2 regions of the Streptomyces sp. WY228 genome follow, and region 1 is predicted to be linked to the other one. Evidence: riboswitches for the same ligand, from Rfam matches in the RefSeq annotation. Region 1 holds a riboswitch; the other holds the start of a gene.
The links. Region 1 has a riboswitch for glycine ahead of gcvT (glycine cleavage system aminomethyltransferase GcvT). Riboswitches for the same ligand answer to the same signal wherever they lie in the genome.
Positions count from the first base shown of each region.

Region 2: linked by a shared signal. The riboswitch ahead of gcvP (aminomethyl-transferring glycine dehydrogenase) and the one ahead of gcvT (glycine cleavage system aminomethyltransferase GcvT) in region 1 are both predicted to bind glycine.

Region 1 is NZ_CP079114.1:6,116,959-6,121,163, reverse strand. It holds gene KV381_RS26860 (enhanced serine sensitivity protein SseB C-terminal domain-containing protein) at 1-312, opposite strand, end outside; gene KV381_RS26855 (enhanced serine sensitivity protein SseB) at 480-1,250, opposite strand; gene KV381_RS26850 (AAA family ATPase) at 1,324-2,016, opposite strand; glycine riboswitch at 2,179-2,276, shown strand; gene gcvT (glycine cleavage system aminomethyltransferase GcvT) at 2,453-3,568, shown strand; gene gcvH (glycine cleavage system protein GcvH) at 3,701-4,078, shown strand; gene glyA (serine hydroxymethyltransferase) at 4,098-4,205, shown strand, end outside.
Region 2 is NZ_CP079114.1:1,082,591-1,086,795, forward strand. It holds gene gcvP (aminomethyl-transferring glycine dehydrogenase) at 1-2,231, opposite strand, end outside; glycine riboswitch at 2,425-2,522, opposite strand; gene KV381_RS04420 (PRC-barrel domain-containing protein) at 2,655-3,035, shown strand; gene KV381_RS04425 (DNA polymerase IV) at 2,948-4,205, opposite strand, start outside.

The DNA of each region.
Region 1 (4,205 bases):
CCAGATGCCCCAGCGGTCGGGGAAGAGGGCGCGGGCGATGTCGCGTCCGGTGACCAGCTCGTGCGAACGGTTCCAGCCACTGGCGGAGAGCTCCTGGGCGGAGGTGACGCAGGGCGCGTACCCCAGGCCCTCGATCTCCATGTTGCCGTACTGGGCGTCGGGCGAGCCCGCCGTGCCGTGCCAGAGCAGCATCCAGATCCGGCCCTCGGCGACCGCCGCGAGCAGCGCCTCGTAGGTGTCGTAACGCCCGGGGGTCACCTGGCGCAGCATGTGCTCGACCTTCCCGGCCGCCGCGGTGCCTGACGCACTCACCCTGGGTCCCGCCCCTCGTCGATCCATCGCGTTCGCGCCACCGCTCCCGGGCACACGGGAGCGACCACGCCATCAAACCAGCTTATGCGCCACTTCTGACACCGACTTGACGCCACGGTCCGGCGGCACCCGGTCCGGTCGCCTTCGGCGGGCCTCGTACCGGTGGATCAGTGGCCCTCGCGCCGGTAGAACGGGCGTACCTTCTCCCGCATCCAGTCGCCGACGAGGTCCTGGGCCACATCCAGCAGGACCAGGTTGACCGGCCAGGGCACCTGGACCCGGCCGAGCGCCCGGCCGATGGCGTCCATGGGGGCGCTCTGGCCCGCGCCGTCCCAGGTGGCGAACTCGACGCCGACGAAGAGGACCGGGTCGCCGCCCTCGATGCTGGCCAGCGACCGGCGGGCGGTGCTCACCACGCCGGTGGCCTCGAACTCCTCGGACACGGCGGTGAGGAAGTCGACCGGGTCGTGCTGCCAGTCCGGTTCGTACAGTTTGACCCGGCCGCCGGTGGCGGGCCCGTCCAGGGCGGTGCGCCCGGCCCGGCAGAGCTCGGCGACGGCGGGCGGCGGAAGCGGTATGCCGACCGCGCCGCCGGGGTTCACCGCGATGCCGACCTGCGGGGGCAGGCCCCGGGCGAAGTCGCGGGCGGGCGCGACGGCGAAGGACATATGGCTGCCGACGCAGCTGAGGAACTGGGCCTCGGAGCTGAAGACGGGGACGAAGGCCGCGCCGTCGATCTCCATCATCGGCAGGTCGAGGTCCGCGCTCGCGGGGCTGCCGCCGCCCGGCAGCGGCACCCAGACGGAGCTGCGGCCGAGCACCTCGACGAGGCGGCCGCCCGCGTCCGGGACGCCGAGCGAGGCCGTCAGCACCTCTTCGAGCTCGTTGGCGGGCCAGCCCTGCTGGGGGTGCGCCGGTGCGGGTGCCGGAATGTCCACTGCCTCTGTGCCCTCTCTCGACCCTCGGCCGTCGCGCGCGGCGGCCGTCGTGCTCAGGCCAGCACCCTAACCTTCAGCGGCTCGCGGGGGCCTCGGCCTCCGTGAAGGAGATCCGTCCGAGCGCCCCCGCCGCCGGCCGGTCCAGCAGCACCGCTGAGGCACAGCCGGCGGGCAGCAGCCCTTGCTCGGTGTCGCGGAGCAGCCGGGCCACCGCGTTCCGGTGGCGGGCGAAGGCGTAGCCGGAGACCCCTCGGCCGCGCTCCCGCTGCCCCTGCCGGGCCACCTCGGGCGTCACGTCGAGCAGGATCAGATGAAGGGCGCGGCCCCGGCTCACCGCGTGCCGGGCGAGCCAGCCGCGTACCCAGGTCTGGGTGCCGCAGTCGTGCACGACGACGGATTCACCGGAGCGCAGGGCGTTCCAGAGGCCGAGGTAGTGCGCGGCGCGCACCAGGGGGCGGTAGAGGGCGTAGGGGAGTAAGCGGGGCAGCGCGGCGGCCCAGCTGTCGCGGGTGTTCTGGGAGTCGATGGCGCGGCCGCGCACGGCCCGCCGGATGAGGGTCGACTTCCCGCTGCCGGGGAGCCCGGAGACGACCACGACGTCACCGGCGGTGAAATCGAGGCAGTACGGGGCGCGGCCGGTGCGCCCGCGCAGGTCACGTACCACCGGCGCACCCCGTGTGAGCTGCTCTCTTACGGGTGCGCCGGGTTGTGCGGGCATCGCGTCGTGCGCGACCCCCGCGGTCGGTACCGACCGCTGCAACGTCATCGCCCATCCCCCTGCCGTCGGGTCACCCACGCCTGCTCCTGAAGTGTAAAGAAAAGGCAATACGGCACAACCGACCTCGCCGTCTTCCCCCGAGTGGGGACCGGGCCCCCACTCTCCCCCGATGCGTGCGATGATGACCCCGCAAACTGCATACCGGCCGTTCGAATCCGCGCGGGAGAGTTCCGGCCACAGTGTGAGCCGGGCGCCGAAGGAGCAAGATCCTCCCTTGAATCTCTCAGGCCCCGTACCGCGTGGATGAGGCAGATCTGAAAAGCGAGCCGCCCTGCGGCTCCACCCAAGGTGCAAGCCGAGCCCTGTGAACAGGGGCGCCCCCAGGGGCATACCCCGTCAGGGGCTATCGGCGAACCTCTCAGGTTCCGATGACAGATGGGGAGGATTTTCCGTCCTGACGTCGTCATGCCCTGGAGCCGTATCCATGAGCACTGCCCCCCGTCTCACCGCCCTCGACGCGCTGCACCGCTCGCTCGGCGCCACCATGACCGACTTCGCGGGCTGGGACATGCCGCTGCGGTACGCCAGCGAGCGCGACGAGCACAACGCCGTACGCACCCGGGCCGGGCTCTTCGACCTGTCCCACATGGGCGAGATCACCGTCACCGGCCCCGAGGCCGCGGCCTTCCTGAGCTACGCGCTGGTGGGCAACATCGCCACCGTCGGCAACGGCCGGGCCCGCTACACGATGATCGTCCAGGAGGACGGCGGGATCGTCGACGACCTGATCGTCTACCGCCTCGGCGAGACGGAATACATGGTCGTCGCCAACGCGGGCAACGCCCAGATCGTGCTGGACGCGCTGACCGAGCGCGTCGGCGGCTTCGACGCCCAGGTGCGCGACAACCGGGACGCGTACGCGCTGCTCGCGGTCCAGGGCCCGGAGTCGCCCGCCATCATGAAGGCCGTCACCGACGCCGACCTGGACGGGCTGAAGTACTACGCGGGCCTGCCGGGCACGGTCGCCGGGGTTCCGGCGCTCATCGCCCGTACCGGGTACACCGGCGAGGACGGGTTCGAGCTGTTCGTCGCGCCCGAGCACGCCGAGGCCCTGTGGCAGGCGCTGACCGAGGCCGGCGCGCCGCACGGCCTGATCCCGTGCGGGCTCTCCTGCCGGGACACGCTGCGCCTGGAGGCGGGCATGCCGCTGTACGGGCACGAGCTGACGACCGCGCTGACCCCGTTCGACGCGGGCCTGGGCCGGGTCGTGAAGTTCGAGAAGGAGGGCGACTTCGTCGGCCGCGAGGCGTTGCAGGCCGCCGCCGAGCGCGCCGAGACCGCCCCGCCGCGCAAGCTGGTCGGCCTGATCGCCGAGGGCCGCCGGGTCCCGCGCGCGGGCTTCCCGGTCGTGGCCGACGGCAAGGTGATCGGCGAGGTCACCTCCGGCGCCCCCTCCCCGACCCTGGGCAAGCCGATCGCCATGGCCTACGTGGACGCGGCCTTCGCCGCCCCGGGCACCGAGGGCGTGGGCGTGGACATCCGGGGCACGCACGAGCCGTACGAGGTCGTCGCGCTGCCGTTCTACAAGCGCCAGAAGTGATATCCCGGAGGGAACGGTGCATTCCGGGCCCTCCTCACCGGCGCGCGGGCGTCACAGAAGTGACGTACCTCCGTCTCACACCGTAAGACCACCGTTCATCAGCACTCCCCCGCGTACAGGAGAATTCAGGTCATGAGCAACCCCCAGCAGCTGCGGTACAGCAAGGAGCACGAGTGGCTGTCGGCCGTCGAGGACGGCGTGGCCACGATCGGCATCACGGAGTTCGCGGCCAACGCGCTCGGCGACGTCGTCTTCGCGCAGCTCCCGGAGGTCGGTGACACGGTGACCGCGGGCGAGACCTGCGGTGAGCTGGAGTCGACCAAGTCCGTCAGCGATCTGTACTCGCCGGTGACCGGTGAGGTGACGGCGGCCAACCAGGACGTCGTGGACGACCCCTCGCTGGTGAACTCCGCTCCCTTCGAGGGCGGCTGGCTGTTCAAGGTGCGCGTCGCGGAGGAGCCGGCCGATCTGCTCTCCGCCGACGAGTACACCGCGTTCTCCGGCAACTGAGACCTTAAGGGACCCCCTGATGTCGCTTCTGAACTCCTCCCTCCACGAGCTGGACCCGGACGTCGCCGCCGCCGTCGACGCCGAGCTCCACCGTCAGCAGTCCACCCTCGAAATGATCGCCTCGGAG
Region 2 (4,205 bases), 5.0 Mb from region 1:
GCGGCGGGCTGGAGGGGGTGGTTGGGCAGGTACGGGGCGAGGTGCGCGCGGACGCCGACCGGGCCGACGCCCGGGCCGCCGCCGCCGTGCGGGATGCAGAAGGTCTTGTGCAGGTTCAGGTGCGAGACGTCGCCGCCGAACTTGCCGGGCTTGGCGAGCCCGACCAGCGCGTTGAGGTTGGCGCCGTCGACGTAGACCTGGCCGCCCGCGTCGTGCACCTCGCCGCAGATGTCGGCGACGTGCTCCTCGAACACCCCGTGCGTGGACGGGTAGGTGATCATGAGCACGGCCAGCTCGTCGCGGTGCTGCTCGATCTTGGCGCGCAGGTCCGCGATGTCGACCTCGCCGTCGTCGGCGGTCTTCACCACGACGACCTTCATGCCCGCCATGACGGCGCTCGCGGCGTTGGTGCCGTGCGCGGAGGACGGGATGAGACAGACGGTGCGCTGCTCGTCGCCGTTGGCCCGGTGGTACGCGCGGACGGCCAGCAGACCCGCGAACTCGCCCTGGGAACCGGCGTTGGGCTGGATGGAGACCGCGTCGTACCCGGTGACCTCGGCCAGGCGCTCCTCCAGCTCACGGATGAGGGTGAGGAAGCCCTGCGCCTGCTCGGCCGGGGCGAAGGGGTGCAGCGCGCCGAACTCGGGCCAGGTGATCGACTCCATCTCGGCGGTCGCGTTCAGCTTCATGGTGCAGGAGCCGAGCGGGATCATGCCGCGGTCCAGCGCGTAGTCGCGGTCGGCGAGCTTGCGCAGGTAGCGCAGCATCGCGGTCTCGGAGCGGTGCTGGTGGAAGACCGGGTGGGTCAGGATGTCGTCGGAGCGCAGCAGCGCCTCCGGCAGCGCGTCGGCGACCGTGGCGTCCAGCGCCTCGATGTCGCCCTCGGCGCCGAAGGCGGCCCAGACGGCGGAGATCTGCGCACGGGTGGTGGTCTCGTCGCAGGCGACGGAGACGTGGTCGGCGTCGACGAGGCGGAGGTTGACCCCGCGCTCCCGGGCGTCCGCGACGATGCCGGCGGCCTTGCCGGGGACGCGCACGGTCAGGGTGTCGAAGAACGCGCCGTGCACGACCTCGGCGCCGGCGGTGCGCAGACCGTCGGCCAGGATCGCGGCGAGGCGGTGGGTGCGCCGGGCGATCGTCCGCAGCCCCTCGGGGCCGTGGTAGACCGCGTACATCCCGGCCATGACGGCGAGCAGTACCTGCGCGGTGCAGATGTTGCTGGTGGCCTTCTCGCGGCGGATGTGCTGCTCGCGGGTCTGGAGGGCCAGACGGTAGGCCTTGTTGCCGTCGGCGTCGACGGAGACGCCGACGAGGCGGCCCGGCAGGGAGCGGGCGAACTTCTCACGGACCGCCATGAAGCCGGCGTGCGGGCCGCCGAAGCCCATGGGCACGCCGAAGCGCTGGGTGGTGCCGACCGCGATGTCGGCGCCGAGCGCGCCGGGCGAGGTGAGCAGCGTGAGGGCCAGCAGGTCGGCGGCGACGGTGACGATCGCGCCGAGCTCGTGGGCCTGCTCGATGACGGGCTCGATGGCGCGCACGGCCCCGGAGGCGCCCGGGTACTGGAGCAGGACGCCGAAGACGCCGCGCTCGGCGATCTCGGCGGGGATGCCGTCGCTCAGGTCGGCGACGACGACCTCGACGCCGGTGGGCTCGGCGCGGGTCTCGATGACCGCGACGGTCTGGGGCAGGGTGTCGGCGTCGACCAGGAAGACGCCCTTCTTGACCTTGCCGACGCGCCGGGACAGGGCCATGGCCTCGGCGGCCGCGGTGCCCTCGTCGAGCAGGGAGGCGCCGGAGGTGGGCAGCCCGGTCAGCTCGGCGACCATCGTCTGGAAGTTCAGGAGGGCTTCGAGCCGGCCCTGGGAGATCTCCGGCTGGTACGGCGTGTAGGCCGTGTACCACGCGGGGTTCTCCATGACGTTGCGCAGGATGACGGGCGGCGTGAAGGTGCCGTAGTAGCCGAGGCCGATCATCGGGGCCAGCACCTGGTTGCGGTCGGCCAGCGAGCGCAGCTCGGCCAGCACCTCCGCCTCGGTGCGCGCCGACGGAAGGTTCAGGGCCTCCGCGCTCTTGATCACGTCGGGCACCGCGGCGGCGGTGAGCTCGTCGAGGGAGCCGTAGCCGACCTGGGCGAGCATCTTCGCCTGGGCCCCGGCGTCGGGCCCTATGTGGCGCTGCTCGAACGGAATACCCTGCTCCAGCTGGGAGAGTGGAGTGCGACGGGGGGTCATGGTGGAGGCCTCCTGGTCTGTCACGACCTGCGAGGGGCACCACGGCGTGGGTGCCCGAACGGCCTCCCCCTCTGTCATCTCAACCTGAGAGCTTCACCGGCCCGCCCGCAGGCGCGCCGGCTTTCACCGTCGGTGAGGGTCGAATCCACCCGGGCCTGCGCCCGCACGGAACCGCCCTGCTTTCCAGAGTGACCTCAACCGTGCGGTACGGGGGCCTGAGAGATTCCGGGGAGGATTTGCTCCTTCGGCGCCTCCGGATTCTGCACCGGAGGACTCTCCCGCACGGGGTCAGCAGCCACTGCCAGCCTACCAGCGGGCTCCGCGCCGGAGCTCTCGAGTGGCCGACACCACGGATCTGCACTTGTGTGGTCCTGGTGGAGCGACAGGGTCCACCCTGAGCAGTTGCGACCAGTGGGAGGCACCGTGGAGACCGATATCGATCCGCGCCGCCTGATCGGCCGCAAGGCATTCGATCGCAAGGGCGCCAAGATCGGAACGGTGGATGAGGTCTATCTCGACGACGCGACGGGCGTGCCCGAGTGGGCGGCCGTCCGTACCGGCCTGTTCAGCAGGGACGCCTTCGTCCCGCTGGAACCGAGCGAGTTCGTCGACGACGCGCTGCGCGTCCCGTTCGACCGCGCGTTGATCAAGGGCGCGCCGGACTTCGGCGTCGGACGGCACCTCTCGCCCGAGCAGGAACTGCAGCTCTACCGGCATTACGGGCTGGACTCCCCGCCCCCGGAGGACGCGGCGGATCCGGCGTCCGACCGGGACTTCGGCAGGCTGGCCGGCCAGGAGGAGTAGTCGGCCGGCTCGCGGACGAGCGGCAGCGGGTCGGCGGGCCGCAGCCGCGGATCGTCGACGCGGAACGTGAGGACCCGGCCGGGGGCGCTCCATGGTTCCTCGAACCGGACGGTGACCCGGCCGATCCCGCTGCCCTGCACCCAGCCGTGCCCGTGCTCCTCGTGGCGCACATCGTGTCCGGCGGGCCAGCGCCGCGCGGCGAGCTGTTCGGCGCTGTCCGCCCCGGGCTCCGGGGCGGCTTCCTCCTCGCCGCCCTCCCCGGCCGCAGCCCCGTGCTCCTCGGCCCGCTGCGCCAGCTCCCGGGCGTCGGCGGCCTGGGCGAACAGGTCCTCCTGGGTGTAGTCGGCGAGCCCCGTGACGCCGACCCCGAGCAGCCGTACGCCTCCCGTGGTGTCGACCGACTCCAGCAGCCGCCCCGCCGCCTCACGGACCACCGTGGGGTCGTCCGTGGGGCCTCTGAGGGTCTCGGAGCGGGTCAGCGTGGAGAAGTCGTAGCGGCGGACCTTCAGCACCACCGTGCGGCCCGAGCGGTCGGCGGCGCGGAGCCTTTCCACGCACCGGACGGCCAGCCGCTCCACCTCGGCGCGCACCCTCACCCGGTCGTGCAGGTCCACGTCGAAGGTGTCCTCCACCGATACGGACTTGGCGTCCCGCTCGGCGACCACCGGCCGGTCGTCGAGCCCCAGCGCCATCCGGTGGAGCCCGTGGCCATGAGCCTTGCCGACCAGCCGTACGAGCTCCGCCTCGCCCGCCTCGGCCAGGTCGTGGACGGTGGTCATGCCCGCGCGTCTGAGATGGTCCCCGGTGGCCGGGCCGACCCCCGGCAGGATGCGGACGGACATCGGGGCGAGCAGCTCGCGTTCGGTGCCCGGTTCGATGACGAGCAGTCCGTCGGGCTTGGCCTCCTCGGAGGCGATCTTGGCGAGCATCTTGGAACCGGCCAGTCCGACCGATCCGCTGAGCCCGGTCACCGCCCGGATGGCCGCCCGCAGCCCCTCGCCCGTCGCCCGGGCCGACGCCGTGTCGTCAGCCGTGCCACCGGCCTCCAGGTCCACGAAGGCCTCGTCCAGGCTGAGCGGCTCCACCAGGGGCGACAGCCGCCCCAGCAGCTCCATCACCTGGTCGCTCACGCTCCGGTACAGCGAGAAGCGGGGCACCAGGTAGGCCGCG